Regions from separate parts of the Streptomyces sp. NPDC059009 genome, predicted to be linked through region 2. Evidence: riboswitches for the same ligand, from Rfam matches in the RefSeq annotation. Region 2 holds a riboswitch; the other holds the start of a gene.
The links. A riboswitch is a leader RNA that binds a small molecule or an ion and turns the genes downstream of it on or off. The one in region 2 is predicted to bind cobalamin.

Region 1 (7,537 bases), on a different contig from region 2:
CTCGACGGCCGTGCGGACGGCCTGCGTCACGTCGTACGTGTCGACGAGCAGCGTCGTGCCCCGGCCGAGCGAGGCCACCTGGGCCTCGAACGCGGACCGCTCGTCGTCGTGGAGCAGGGTGAAGGCGTGCGCGCTGGTGCCGACCGTCGGGATGTCGTAGCGGAAGCCCGCGGCCAGGTCGGACGTGGTGGCGAAGCCGCCCACGTACGCGGCGCGCGACGCGGCGACCGCGGCCAGCTCATGGGTGCGGCGGGCGCCCATCTCGATCAGCGGGCGCTCCCCGGCGGCCGAGGCCATGCGGGAGGCGGCGGCCGCGATCGCCGAGTCGTGGTTGAGGATGGAGAGGATCACGGTCTCCAGGAGCACGCACTCCGCGAAGGAGCCCTCGACGCGCAGGATCGGCGAGCCCGGGAAGTAGACCTCGCCCTCGGGGTAGCCCCAGACGTCGCCGCTGAAGCGGTAGTCGGCCAGCCACTTGAGGGTCGGCTCGTCGACGACGCGGCGCTCGCGCAGGAAGCCGATGACGTCGGCGTCGAAGCGGAAGTTCTCGACGGCGTCCAGGACGCGGCCGGTTCCCGCCACCACTCCGTAGCGCCGCCCCTCGGGCAGCCTGCGGGTGAAGACCTCGAAGACCGAGCGCCGGTCGGCGGTGCCCGCCTTCAGCGCGGCCTGCAGCATCGTGAGCTCGTAGTGATCCGTGAAGAGTGCCGTGGAGGGGACGTCGACCGGCAGCCCAAGGTCCGCTGTGTTCATAAGGACGGATGCTACTCCCATCTCGTCACTCTGACGATTTCTAGGGGGTCGCCCGCGCCACCCGGGGGCATTTGTGCGAGGCCCCCCTCGGGGTGGCAGCATGGGGCAAGTGAGTACTCCCGTGGAGATCGAACGACCGGAATCGGCGGAGGAAGCCTTCGCGGTGCCCGAGCCGGACGTCCCCTGGATCACGCTCGTCCACAATGACCCGGTCAACCTGATGAGTTACGTGACGTACGTGTTCCAGACGTACTTCGGGTACTCGAAGGAGAAGGCCACGAAGCTGATGATGGACGTCCATCACAAGGGTCGCGCGGTCGTCTCCAGCGGCACCCGCGAGGAGATGGAGCGCGACGTCCAGGCCATGCACGGCTATGGCCTGTGGGCCACCCTCCAGCAGGACCGGAAGTAGCGACACCCGATGCCCTCACAGCCCAGTCAGTTCGAACCCCTCCCGGGCGGCGGCGCGGCCGTCGCGCTCGACGAGGTCGAGATCTCGATCATCCGCTCGCTCGCCGTCCAGCTCCTGGAGCTGATCGGCCCGGGCCCGGGGGCCGACGGCCCCGCCGAGGACCCGCTCGCCGAGCTCTTCGCCGAGGGCCCCAGCGAGCCGCCCGCCGACCCGGTGCTCCTGCGCCTGCTGCCGGACGCGTACGGGGGGCCGGGCAGTGAGCGGGCGGCCGCCGCCGAGGCCGACGAACTGCGCGCGTACTCCGCCGAGTTCCGGCGCTTCACCGAGAACGACCTGCGGGCCAAGAAGCGGGAGGACGCCCTCACGGTCATCCGCTCGCTCGACTCGGCGACGGCGGCCGGTGAGGGCGGGGCGGTGCTCAAGCTCACCGCCGAGGAGTCCCGGCAGTGGCTCGGCGCGCTCAACGACCTGCGCCTCGCGATCGGCACCCGCCTGGAGGTCACCGACGAGGAGGACGCGGACCTCCTCTACCACCTGCCGGACGCCGACCCGCGCAAGCCGATGGTGATGGCCTATCTCTGGCTCGGCGGGCTCCAGGAGACGCTCGTCGGCACGCTGCTGGGTTGACCTGCGGCCTTGCTGATGGCCTGAAGCAACCACTTCTGCGGCCGACTCGAAACCGTCCGCTCAACGGACGCTCAAATCCGGATAACGATCGTGTCACCATGACGTCCACCTATGGGGCGTCAAGGGAATTTTGTCCGGTTCTTCCAGTGGCGTGCGCCACACGCCGTCCAGTTGATCACTGTTGTGGCCGTGATAAATCTTCACGACCGCTCGGTGACGCCACCCATGTCGCCGAGGGCGCTTCAGCCGGCAGACCGCCGGTAGCACTCCATTCCATATCCGGGGGGATCAGGACCTGATCCGCGGCCAAGACGCAGGACGGCCTGCGGGCGCGGATCAGCATGGAGAAAGGCGTCACCATGACCTCAGTGCAGGTCGAAGAGCAGCACGGCGAGCCCGGCGGCGACGGAGCCGTGCGGGCCGATGGCTCGGCCGCTGAGGGCGAGGGCTATCAGCGCGGGCTCGGGGCCCGGCAGATCCAGATGATCGCGATCGGCGGTGCCATCGGCACCGGCCTGTTCCTCGGCGCGGGCAAGGCCATCCACAAGGCCGGACCGAGCCTCATCCTGGCGTACGCCATCGCGGGCCTCGTCATCTTCTTCATCATGCGGGCGCTCGGCGAGCTCCTCATGTACCGGCCCGTGTCCGGCTCCTTCTCGGAGTACGCGCGCGAATTCATGGGCCCGTTCTTCGGATTCGTGACCGGCTGGACGTACTGGCTCTTCTGGGTCGTCACCGGCATCACCGAAGTGACCGCGGCCGCCCAGTACATGCAGTACTGGACGCATGACTCGATCCCTCAATGGGCGTACGCGCTGATCTTCACGGTCATCCTGTACGGCGCCAACCTCATCTCCGTGAAGCTCTTCGGTGAGCTGGAGTTCTGGTTCTCCATGGTCAAGGTCACCGCGATCATCGGCATGATCCTGATCTGTGTCGGCATCCTCACCATCGGCTTCTCCGACGCCGGTGACACCGCCTCCGTGAGCCACCTGTGGAACCAGGGCGGGTTCTTCCCGAACGGCATCGGCTCCACGCTGATGACCCTGCAGATCGTGATGTTCGCCTTCCTCGCCGTCGAGCTGGTCGGCGTCACCGCGGGTGAGTCCAAGGACCCGAAGACGGTCCTGCCGAAGGCCATCAACACCGTGCCGTGGCGCATCGCCGTCTTCTACGTCGGCGCCCTGATCATGATCCTCTCGGTCGTGCCGTGGACCTCGTTCCAGCCGGGCGTCTCCCCGTTCGTCGCCGCCTTCGACAAGATGGGCCTCGGCGTCGGCGCCGCGATCGTCAACTTCGTGGTCCTGACGGCCGCCCTGTCCTCCTGCAACTCGGGCATGTACTCCACCGGCCGCATGCTGCGTGACCTCGCGCTCAACGGCCAGGGCCCGAAGTTCTTCACCAAGCTGACCAAGAACGGCCTGCCGCTGACCGGCACCACGGTCTCCGCCGCGTTCATGCTGGTCGGCGTCTGGATCAACTACCAGTGGCCGGGCGAGGCGTTCAACTACGTCGTCTCCTTCGCCACCATCTCCGGCATGTGGGCCTGGATCATGATCCTGGCCTGCCAGATCCGCTACCGCCGCAAGGCCGACCGCGGTGAGCTGCCGCAGTCGACCTTCAAGGCGCCCGGCGCCCCGTACACCAGCTGGTTCGCGCTGCTGTTCATCGGCATGGTCATCGTGATGATGGGCGTCGACAAGGACGCCCGGATCTCGCTGTACGCCGCTCCGGTCTGGGCCGCGATCCTGGTGGTCGCCTACCTGTTCCTGAAGGCCCGCAACCCGCAGGCGGCGGCCTTCAACAAGGCGAAGGCGGTCGCGTCCGCCGAGCCGCAGGACGCCGCCAAGGACTGACGTCCCGGCCGCGAAGTCCAGCATTCGGGCCCGCCCGTACCACCCTCCGGTACGGCGCGGGCCCTCTGCATATGCTGACTTCCATGCTGACCATCACCCAGGCCCTCCACGACCAGATCGTCGCGCACGCGCGCCAGGACCACCCCGACGAGGCGTGCGGCGTGGTCGCGGGACCGGCCGGTACGGACCGCCCCGAGCGCTTCATCCCGATGCTGAACGCGGCCCGCTCGCCCACCTTCTACGAGTTCGACTCGGGCGATCTGCTCAAGCTCTACCGCGAGATGGACGACCGCGACGAGGAGCCGGTGATCGTCTACCACTCGCACACCGCGACCGAGGCGTACCCCTCGCGCACCGACATCTCGTACGCCAATGAGCCGGGCGCCCACTACGTGCTCGTCTCGACGGCGGACACGGACGACGCGGGCCCCTTCCAGTTCCGCTCGTTCCGGATCGTGGACGGAGAGGTCACCGAGGAAGAGGTCCAGGTCGTCCAGGCATACTGAGCCTCGACCTTTCGACCTTTTGGACCTTGAGGCGGCAGGACCCAGGAAGCCGGTGCGAATCCGGCGCGGTCCCGCCACTGTGAGTCCGCCCCCGCGCGGGGCGGACGAGCCAGGAACTGACCTGCCGCCCTCTCCCACGACTCAGGGGACGCGGAAATCCCCTGGAGGAGGCAGAGCACCCCCATGTCCCGGCTCCGTACCGCGGCCCTCATATGCGCCGCGCTGCTCCCCCTCGCCACCTCCTGTTCCGGCTCCGGCGGGAGCGCGAGCGGGACCGACACCAAGGCGGCCGGGCCCGGATTCCCGTACACCGTCACCAACTGCGGGGTGAAGACCACCTACCAGGCGCCCCCGCAGCGCGCCGTCACCCTGAACCAGCACGCCACCGAGGTGATGCTGGAGCTGGGCCTCGCGGGGTCCCTCGCGGGGACCGCCTACTTGGACGACAAGGTCCTGCCGAAGTACGCGAAGGCGTACAAGGCGATCCCGGTGCTCGCCAAGGAGTACCCCTCCAAGGAGAAGCTGCTCGGCGCCAACCCCGACTTCGTGTACGGGGGTTACACCAGCGCCTTCAACGCCAAGGAGGGCACCGCCCGCGACGACCTCGCCGAGTCCGGCATCAAGACCCGCCTCAACACCGAGTCCTGCACCAGCGGGCGCACCTCGCTGGACGACCTCTACCGCGAGGTCACCGAGGTCGGCCGCACCTTCGGTGTCGCGGACCGGGCGCGGAAGTGGGTCAGGGAGGCCCGCGCCACCGTCGCCGCCACCGCCCGCGAGACCAAGGGGGCCAAGGGGGCCGAGGCCCTGAAGGTCTTCGTGTACGACAGCGGGGACAAGACCGCGTTCACCGCGGGCGGCAAGGGCATCGGCAACGAGATGATCAAGCGGGCGGGCGGCACGAACATCTTCGCCGACCTCGACAAGTCCTTCACCGACGCCTCCTGGGAACAGGTCGTCACGCGCAGGCCCGAGGTCATCGTGATCTACGACTACGGCACGACGACGGTCGAGCAGAAGAAGCGCCGCCTCCTCGACGACCCGGCCCTGCGCGACGTACCCGCGATCAAGCACAAGCGGTTCGCGGTGATGCCGCTGTCGGACGTGGTCCTCGGGGTGCGCGCCCCGGCCGCGATCGAGAAGCTGGCCCGTCAGCTCCACCCCGAGCCGGCCCACAAGTGAGCGACAGGACCCCGCCCGCGCGCGGGCCGCTGCGCTACTCCCTCGTGCTCGCCCTCCTGGTCGCCGCGCTGCTCGCCGCGATGGTCGCCGGGCTCGCCCTCGGGCAGGTCCGTGTGCCGCCGTCCCAGGTCCTCGACATCGTCACCGGCCGCGCGGAGCCCAGCCCCTTCCGCACGATCGTCCTCGACGTGCGGCTGCCGAGGGTGCTGCTCGGCGCGGTCGTCGGCGCGGGGCTCGCCGTCGTCGGCACGGTGCTCCAGGCACTCGTACGCAATCCCCTCGCCGACCCGTATCTGCTCGGCATCTCGTCCGGGGCGTCCGCGGGCGTGGTCCTCGTCCTCGTCTTCGGGCTCGGCGGGGGGCTCGGGCTCGCCACCACCGTCACGATGCCCGCGGGTGCCTTCGCCGGGTCGCTGCTCGCGCTCGTCCTCGTGTACGCCCTTGCGCGCCGGGGCGGGCAGCTGACCGGGGCGCGGCTCGTCCTCGCCGGGGTCGCCGTCGCGTACATCCTCACCGCCCTCGCCAACCTGGTCCTGGTCACCTCGGCCCGCCGCGAGCACTTCCAGGAGGCCCTGTACTGGACCTTCGGCGGGCTCGGCTCGGCCCGCTGGGACCTGCTGCCGCTGCCCGCGGCCGTCCTCGTCCTCGGCACCGGGCTGCTGCTCGCCCTGGCCCGGCCGCTCGATCTGATGCTGGTGGGGGAGGAGGGCGCGACCGTCCTCGGCCTGGACGCGTCCCGCTTCCGCGCCGCCGTGTTCGTGCTGACCTCGCTGGTGACGGGGGTCCTCGTCGCGGTCAGCGGCGCCGTCGGCTTCATCGGCCTGCTCGTGCCGCACGCCGCGCGCATGCTGGTCGGCGCGAGCCACCGCACGCTGCTGCCGGTGGTGGCGCTCGCCGGAGCCGCGTTCCTCGTCGTGGCGGACCTGGCGGCGCGGACCGTCGCGAGCCCGCAGGACGTGCCGGTGGGCATCCTCACGGCGCTCACCGGCGGCCCGTTCTTCCTGTGGCTGCTGCGCCGCCGCCCCGAGGGAGCCCCGTCATGACGGGCGACATGACGGGCGACATGACCGGCGACATGAACGGCGGAATGACCGGTGAACTGCGCGTGCACGGACTCTCGTACGAGATCGCCGGGCGCGGGCGCCCCCTCGTCGACTCCGTCGACCTCACCGCCGCCCCCGGCGAGACGGTCGGCCTCGTCGGCCCCAACGGCAGCGGCAAGACGACGCTCCTGCGCTGCGTGTACGGCACCCTTCGCCCCACCGCGGGGCGCGCCCTCCTCGACGGCGACGACCTGACCGCGATGGCGCCCAAGGCGCGCGCCCGGCGCCTCGCCACCGTCCCGCAGGACGGACAGGCCGTCTTCGAGCTGACCGTCCACGAAGTGGTCGCCATGGGCCGCTCCCCGCACAAGCGGTTCTGGGAGGCCGACACGGCGGCGGACACCGAGCTGGTCGGCGAGGCCCTGGAGCGGGTCGGCGTCGCGGACCTCGCGCACCGCCCCTTCCCGTCCCTGTCCGGCGGCGAACGCCAGCGCGCCCTCGTCGCCCGCGCCCTGGTGCAGCGCCCCACCCTGGTGGTCCTCGACGAGCCCACCAACCACCTGGACATCCGCTACCAGCTGGAAGTCCTGTCCCTCGTACGGCAGTTGGGCACGACGAACCTCCTCGCCCTGCACGACCTGAACCTGGCCGCGTACTACTGCGACCGGCTGTACGTGCTCGACGGGGGCCGGGTGGTGGCGTCGGGCGCCCCGAAGGAGGTGCTCACGGCGGAGCTCCTGTCCCGGGTGTGGGGTGTGACGGCGGAGGTCAGCACGCATCCGACGACCGGAGCTCCGACGGTCGTGTACCTCCCGGACCGCCCTTCTGCGCCCCCTCTGCCCGCATCCTGAGCGCGATCTGTCCACTATCTGAGATCACATTCCGGGACCCGGACAGGGAATCGATACGATGAGCCCATGGTTCTTCACGACGTGAGCATTCAGACGCCGGGCACGCTGCTCGTGGCGCGGCTGCACGTCGACCTGTGCCGTCTCAACAGCGCCATCTGTTCGCGCTGACCTGCCCGCCGCCGTCCGGCCGTGAGCCGCGGCGCCGCGCCCCGTGCGCTCTTCGCGCGCACCACGCACCCAGGCGGCTGCACGCCGCCACGCGCCACTCAGCGGGCGCGACGCCTCCCTCTCTTCTTCCGACAGGAGC
Region 2 (7,537 bases):
GGGACGGCTGCGCCCCGGCCAGCAGGCGTTCCGCATGGCGACGCAGCTGGCCCTGCTCGAACACGACGCGGAGCTCGACCGGCTCGCCGAGGAGGACTTCGCGGCCGGCTCCCCCACCCACGGCCTGGCCCGCATCGGCGTCGCCAACTACTTCGCGGCCGCGCTCGTGCTGCCGTACACGGCCTTTCGCACGGCGGCCGAGGAGGTCCGCTACGACATCGAGCGGCTCACCGACCGCTTCGGCCTCGGCTACGAGACGGTCTGCCACCGCCTCAGCACCCTGCAGCGGCCCCGGCTGCGCGGGGTGCCCTTCTCGTTCGTGCGGGTGGACCGGGCGGGCAACATGTCCAAGCGGCAGTCCGCGACGGGCTTCCACTTCTCGCGGGCGGGCGGCACCTGCCCGCTGTGGAACGTGTACGAGGCGTTCGCCGCGCCCGGCCGCATCCACGTACAGATCGCCTCGATGCCGGACGGCCAGCGGTACTTGTGGACCGCGCGCGCCGTGACCCGGCACCGGGGCGGCTGGGGCGAGCCGGGCAAGACCTTCGCGATCGGCCTCGGCTGCGAACTGCGCCACGCCCACCGTCTTGTCTACTCCGACGGACTCGACCTCGCCTCCACGGCGGCGGCCACCCCGATCGGCATGGGCTGCCGCGTCTGCGAACGCCTCGACTGCCCGCAGCGGGCGGTCCCGCCGCTCGGCCGTCCGCTGGCCGTGGACGAGCGGAGCAGCACGTTCGTCCCGTATCCGGTCGCGGACACACAGCCGTAGCGCCCCCGGCCCCGCTAGTCTCCCCTTCCCCGCCAGCCTCTCCTGCCCCGCTCAGACGGCGCGCGCCTCCTGCCACACAGGCTCCCCAAGGCCACGCTCCGCCAGCCACCCCCGCAGCTCCTCGACGTCCGACGCGTCGAGGAGCGCGGGATCCACGGTGGTCCGCAGCTGGTGCGCCACCCCGGAGTCCGCCAGCAGACCCAGGCTGCGCAGCGCGGGCGCGGCACTGCCCCGCACGCCGGTCACGCGCTCGTACGCCGCCGGGGCCGCCTTCACGTCGAATCCGACCCAGTCGACGAGCCCCGCCTCCAGGATCTCCCCGAAGCGGCGCGGATAGGCGCCGCCGGTGTGCAGGCCCGCCTGGAAGCCGAGGCCGCGCACCGCACGCATCGCGTCGGCGAGACCGGTCTGCAGCAGGGGTTCGCCGCCGGAGAAGACGACGCCGTCCAACAGGCCCCGGCGGCGGGCGAGATGGGCGGTCACCTCCGCCCAGTCGACGGCGGCCGGGGCGCGCGGGTCGAGCAGCGCGGGGTTGTGGCAGTAGCCGCAGCGCCACGGGCAGCCCTGGCAGAACACGGTGGTGACGAGGCGGCCCGGCCAGTCGCAGCTCGACAGGCGCGCCCAGCCGCCGATCCGGATCACACCGCCGCTTCCTGGAAGTGCACGCGTTCGGCGTGCTCCCCCTTCTTGCCGATGTTGAAGGCGGCCACGGGCCGGTGGTAGCCCATCACCCGCGTCCACACTTCACAACTGCCTCCGCAGGTCGGGCAGTTGTGGTGCTCACCGGCGAGGTAGCCGTGCTCGGGACAGATGGAGAAGGTCGGGGTCACCGTGAGGTAGGGCAGCTCGAAGCGCTCCAGGGAGCGCCGTACGAGATGGCGGCACGCCTCGGCCGTGGAGATGCGCTCGGACATGTACAGGTGCAGCACGGTGCCGCCCGTGTACTTGGTCTGCAGCTCGTCCTGGCGCTCCAGCGCCTCGAAGGGGTCGTCGGTCCAGCCGACGGGCAGCTGCGAGGAGTTGGTGTAGTAGGGGTTCGCATCGGTGCCCGCCTGGAGGATGCCGGGGAAGCGGCGCCGGTCCTCCTTGGCGAAGCGGTAGGTGGTGCCTTCGGCGGGGGTCGCCTCCAGGTTGTAGAGGTGGCCGGTGCGCTCCTGGAACGCGATCATGCAGGCGCGCACGTGGTCGAGGAGGCGGACGGCGAGGGCGTGCCCGCGCGGGTCGGTGATGTCGTACGCGTCGTGCGTGAAGTTGCGGATCATCTCGTTGATCCCGTTCACGCCGATGGTGGAGAAGTGGTTGCGCAGCGTCCCCAAGTAGCGCTTCGTGTACGGGAACAGGCCGCCGTCGATCAGATCCTGGACGGTGACCCGCTTGACCTCCAGGCTGTCGCGGGCGAGGCCGAGGAGCCGGTCGAGGGCCGCGAAGAGGGCGTCCTCGTCGCCCGCGTGCAGATGGCCGAGGCGGGCGCAGTTGAGGGTGACCACGCCGAGGGAGCCGGTCTGCTCGGCGCTGCCGAAGAGGCCGTTGCCGCGCTTGAGCAGCTCGGTCAGGTCCAGCTGGAGGCGGCAGCACATGGAGCGAATCTGGTGCGGCGCGAGGTCGGAGTTGATGAAGTTCTGGAAGTAGGGGAGCCCGTACTTCGCGGTCATCGCGAAGAGCCGCTCGGCGTTCTCGCTCTCCCAGGGGAAGTCCGCGGTGATGTTGTAGGTGGGGATGGGGAAGGTGAACACCCGCCCGCTGGCGTCCCCTTCGGTCATCACCTCGATGTAGGCGCGGTTGACGAGGTCCATCTCGGCCTGGAGCTCGCCGTAGGTGAAGTCCGCCTCCTCGCCGCCGATGACGGGCACCTGCTCGCGCAGGTCGTCCGGGCACGTCCAGTCGAAGGTGAGGTTGGTGAAGGGGGTCTGGGTGCCCCAGCGCGAGGGGACGTTCAGGTTGTGCACCAGCTCCTGCATGCACTGGTGGACCTCCTCATACGTCATCGCGTCCTTCCGCACGAAGGGCGCCATGTACGTGTCGAAGGAGCTGAACGCCTGCGCGCCCGCCCACTCGTTCTGCAGGGTGCCGAGGAAGTTGACGATCTGGCCGACCGCCGAGGAGAAGTGCCGGGGCGGCGCCGAGTCGATCTGCCCCGGCACGCCGTTGAACCCCTCGGTGAGCAGGATGCGCAGCGACCAGCCCGCGCAGTACCCGGCGAGCATGTCGAGGTCGTGGAGGTGCAGGTCGCCGTCGCGGTGGGCGTCGGCGACCGCAGCCGGATACACCTGGTCCAGCCAGTAGTTGGCGACGACCTTCCCGGCGGTGTTGAGGATGAGCCCGCCCAGCGAGTACCCCTGATTCGCGTTGGCGTTGACCCGCCAGTCGCTGCGGTCCACATATTCGGTCACCGAAGCCACGGCGTCGATCTGAGTCACGTCGGCCCTCCCACGAGGCAGTACGGAGAAAGGTCCTCGCCGCACGGAGGTGCGCGGGAGGCGGCCGGCAGGTATCGGACTCGGGCCGTCGTGCGGCACTCACCGTTGCGGGGCAGCCCCGGACTCGCACCGGGTTCCCTGTTGCCTCGGCGGGCAGCTGAGGTGCCCGCCGAACCGACTGCCGAAACACTACATGTGGGGTTATGGGCGACACGCCGACGCTAGATAGTGGGTGACGTTGGGCCCTGAGGGCGGGCCTTTGGTCCCGCGAGCGCGCCCTAGGACTTCCGCTCAACTCCCGCCGCGCCCGCGGCTTCCGGAGCTCCCGTGGCACCCGCGACTCCCCCGGCGCCCGCGCTCCCGTCCTCCTTCATCGCCCGCGTCTCGCTCTTGAGGATGCGCAGCGACTTGCCCACCGCCCGCGCGCTGTCCGGGAGCTTCTTCGAGCCGAAGAGCACGATGACGACGAGCGCCACGACCACCAGGTGCCAGGGTTCCAGTGCATTGCGGAGCATGGCCGCCCCACCCCTTCTCGCGTCGGCCCGAGAGGCGCACCTCCGGCGGACCGCCCGGGTGCCCTCTCAGGAAAGGTTGCTACATTGCGCAACTGTACAACCATGGAGGAGGGGCACCCTTGGCAGCCAGTCACAAGCGCAAGCGGGGCCGGGGGCGGCGCGCGCTCCTGACCGTCGTGTCGTTCGGCGTCCTCGCGACGGCCGGTGCGGGCTGGGTGTATCTGCGGCTCAACGGCAACATCAACACCTTCGGCTCGGACGGCATCTCCGACGACCGGCCGGGCGCGGACTCGTCGAAGGGACAGAACGTCCTCGTCATCGGCTCGGACGCGCGCACCGGCGGGAACAGCGCGCTCGGCGGCGGCGACAAGGGCGACATCGGCCGCTCGGACACCGCGTTCCTGCTGCACGTGTACGCCGACCGCAAGCACGCCGTCGCCGTGTCCATCCCGCGCGACACCCTCGTGGACATCCCGCCCTGCCGGCTGCCGGACGGCTCCTGGACGAAGACGCAGCCGGACACGATGTTCAACGCCGCGTACTCGGTCGGGCAGACCGCCAAGGGCAACCCGGCGTGCACCCAGAACACCGTCGAGCAGCTCACCGGGCTGCGCGTCGACCACACCGTCGTCGTCGACTTCAAGGGCTTCGCCTCGCTGACGGACGTGGTGGGCGGGGTCGAGGTCTGCCTGCCCAAGGACGTGTACGAGGGCGACCTCAACCCCAACCGGGGCAGCCGGGGCGATCGCCTGTTCAGCAAGGGCCCGCAGGAGGTGTCGGGCACCAAGGCGCTGGACTACGTCCGCATCCGGCACGGCATCGGCGACGGCTCCGACATCGGCCGCATCAAGCGCCAACAAGCCTTCGTGGCCAGCCTGTTGAAGAAGGTGAAGAGCGACGGCCTCACCCCGACCAAGCTGCTGCCGCTGGCGGACGCCGCGACCAAGTCGCTGACCGTCGACCCCGGCCTCGGCTCCGCCGACAAGCTCATCTCCTTCGCGATGTCGCTGCGGGACATCGACCTGAGCAACACCAAGTTCGTCACCCTCCCCTGGCGGTACGAGGGCTCGCGCGTCGCCGTCGTCCAGCCGGACGCCGACGCGCTGTGGGCCTCGCTCAAGGACGACCGCACGCTCGACGGGAAGGACGCGGGCGGCGGCGGGCGCGACGACGGCCGGCCCGCACCCAAGGACAGCGGCCCCGTCCGGGGCGACGGCATCGAGGTCGCCGTCCGCAACGGCACCACCGTCACGGGCCTGGCCGCCCGCGCCGCCGGGACGCTCACCGGGCACGGCTTCACCGTCACCGGCACCGCGACGGCCGACCGCCAGGACCACACCACCACCCTGATCGAGTACGGGCCCGGCCAGAAGAAGAAGGCCGAGTCCGTGGCCCGCCTCTTCACGGACGCCGAACTCAAGGCGGCTCCGGCCGACGCCCCGGGCATCCGGATCACGCTCGGCCGCGCCTACGCCGACGACCCGTCGACCCCCGCGTCCGGCAAGCCCTCCGCCACCCCCTCGCCCGTCCCTTCCAAGGTCGCCGCCGACGCCCGCTCCGGCGACACCGACGCCTGCTCCGACCTCTCGTACGGCTGACCCCTCGTACGGCCGACCCTGAGATGTCCCTGACCCGTCCCTGAGATGTGTCAGGAAACTTTGACAGGCCCCGGAGATACGTGTCAGCGTTTCTTGACAGGCACGAGAGAGAGGCCGCGATGGCCGGGGAAAGCGATCGGGAGCCGACGGGCGACCAGCTGCTCAAGGTGCTCTCGGCGCTGGGCAATCCGCATCGCATGCGGATCGTCGCGGCGCTCTGCGAGAAGCGCAATTACGTGAGCGCGCTGGCCCGCGAGATCGGCATGGGCCGCCCGCTGCTGCACATGCACCTGAAGCTGCTCGAGGGCGCCGGTCTCGTCGTCGGAACATCCGAGGTGGCGGCGGACGGCAAGACCATGAAGTACTTCGAAGTGGCGCCCTTCCTCTACGAGTTGACCCCCGAGGCCGTCCACCGGGCCGCCTCGACCCTCACCGAGAAATCAGCGAAAGAGGAAGCCAAGTGAACGGAGAACCGGTGACGCTCGCCGACGGCGACGCGAGTGCCTGGGTGGGGGCCGTCGGCGCGGGCGGCACCTTCCTCCTGCTGATCGTGATCGTCTGGCAGCTCGCGGCCACCTGGCGGTCCCGGATGCTGGCGGCCCGCGACCAGCAGTACCAGGAGCTCGCGGGCCAGTACGCCCAACTCCTGGAGGACAACGTGGAGTTGCACCGCCGCTCGCTCGAGGAGCTGAAGCAGACCCGCGAGGAGCTGGCGCGCACCCGCGAGTCGGTCGGCTCGATGGAGAAGATGATGCGCGAGATCGAGTAACGACACATCCGGCTATCCGGATACCCGGATATGCGGGTACGGCCGGGAGCGGCAACTCCCGGCCGTACCGAGGGAGAACACCTCACATCGACACACCGCCCGTACGCCACGGCAGGTCTGGACAACCTCGTCGCCGTGGTGCGGGCCCCGTGCGCCCTGTGCCGGTCCGGCAGGACCGGCCGTGCGCTCCACACCAAGGAGATTACCCATGCGTGCGCTGACACGGCGCGTCGCCGGTGTGCCCTCGGGCCGCCGGTCCAAGTGGTTCGTCCTGCTGGCCTGGCTGGTCCTGGCCATCGCCCTCGGCCCCCTCGCCGGGAAGCTCGGCGACGTGGAGGACTCCAGCGCCAACGCCTTCCTGCCGCGCGGCGCCGAGTCCGCGCGGGTCAACACGGAGCTGGAGAAGTTCCGTACGGACACGGTCATGCCCGCCGTCGTCGTCTACACCGGCGACGGGGCGCGGGCGAAGGCGGCCGCCGACACGGACGCCTTCGCGAAACTCGCCGCCCACGGCGAGCGGGTCGCGGCGCCCGTGCCGTCCGACGACGGCAAGGCCCTGCTGACCGTCGTCCCGCTGGACACCGAGGACGAGATCACGGACAAGGTCGACCGGCTGCGGGCGATCGCCGACGCGCACGCACCCCCGGGCGTGGACGTCGAGGTCGGCGGCCCCGCGGGCTCGCTCACCGACCAGGTCGCGGTCTTCGACAGCCTGGACTCGACGCTGCTGATCGCCACCGCCCTGGTGGTCGCCGTGCTCCTCCTCGTCACCTACCGCAGCCCGGTCCTCTGGCTCTTCCCGCTGCTCGCCGTCGGCTTCGCCGCCGTCCTCACCCAGGCCGGCACGTACGCGCTGGCCCGCTGGGCCGGGCTGCCGGTCGACCCGCAGAGCGCGGGCATCCTGATGGTGCTCGTCTTCGGCGTCGGCACCGACTACGCACTGCTGCTCATCGCCCGCTACCGGGAGGAGCTGCACCGCGAGGCGGACCGGCACGCGGCGATGCGGACGGCGCTGCGCCGCTGCGGGCCCGCGGTCCTCGCCTCGGCCGGGACCATCGCGGCGGGCCTCGCCTGTCTGGCCCTCGCCGACATCAACTCCTCGCGCTCCCTCGGCCTGGTCGGCGCGGTCGGCGTGCTGTGCGCCTTCCTCGCGATGATCACCGTGCTGCCCGCGCTCCTGGTCGTCGCGGGCCGCTGGGTGTTCTGGCCGTTCGTGCCCCGCCACGGCACGCCCGCGCACCGGTCCAAGACCGTGTGGGCGCGCATCGGGGACGCGGTCGCGCTGCGCCCGCGCTGGTCGTGGATGATGTCGGTCGCCGTCACGGGCGTCCTCGCGCTGAGCGGCTCCGGCATCTCGATGGGCCTGACCCAGTCGCAGATGTTCCAGGACGAGCCGGAGTCGGTCGTGGCACAGCAGCGGATCTCCGCCCACTACCCGTCCGGCGCCTCCGACCCCGCGAAGGTCG

Region 1: another riboswitch for cobalamin. It lies ahead of ACFWYM_RS27355 (ABC transporter substrate-binding protein); the one in region 2 lies ahead of ACFWYM_RS09000 (ribonucleoside triphosphate reductase).

Annotation. Positions count from the first base shown of each region.
Region 1 is NZ_JBHYJB010000030.1:1,452-8,988, forward strand. It holds gene ACFWYM_RS27330 (nicotinate phosphoribosyltransferase) at 1-753, opposite strand, end outside; gene clpS (ATP-dependent Clp protease adapter ClpS) at 854-1,165, shown strand; gene ACFWYM_RS27340 (DUF2017 domain-containing protein) at 1,175-1,792, shown strand; gene ACFWYM_RS27345 (amino acid permease) at 2,152-3,648, shown strand; gene ACFWYM_RS27350 (Mov34/MPN/PAD-1 family protein) at 3,732-4,154, shown strand; cobalamin riboswitch at 4,158-4,294, shown strand; gene ACFWYM_RS27355 (ABC transporter substrate-binding protein) at 4,338-5,336, shown strand; gene ACFWYM_RS27360 (FecCD family ABC transporter permease) at 5,333-6,379, shown strand; gene ACFWYM_RS27365 (ABC transporter ATP-binding protein) at 6,376-7,230, shown strand; gene ACFWYM_RS27370 (putative leader peptide) at 7,297-7,398, shown strand.
Region 2 is NZ_JBHYJB010000007.1:67,903-75,439, forward strand. It holds gene ACFWYM_RS08990 (short-chain fatty acyl-CoA regulator family protein) at 1-772, shown strand, start outside; gene ACFWYM_RS08995 (anaerobic ribonucleoside-triphosphate reductase activating protein) at 824-1,414, opposite strand; gene ACFWYM_RS09000 (ribonucleoside triphosphate reductase) at 1,411-3,189, opposite strand; cobalamin riboswitch at 3,238-3,383, opposite strand; gene tatA (Sec-independent protein translocase subunit TatA) at 3,468-3,704, opposite strand; gene ACFWYM_RS09010 (LCP family protein) at 3,824-5,302, shown strand; gene ACFWYM_RS09015 (ArsR/SmtB family transcription factor) at 5,422-5,766, shown strand; gene ACFWYM_RS09020 (hypothetical protein) at 5,763-6,071, shown strand; gene ACFWYM_RS09025 (MMPL family transporter) at 6,280-7,537, shown strand, end outside.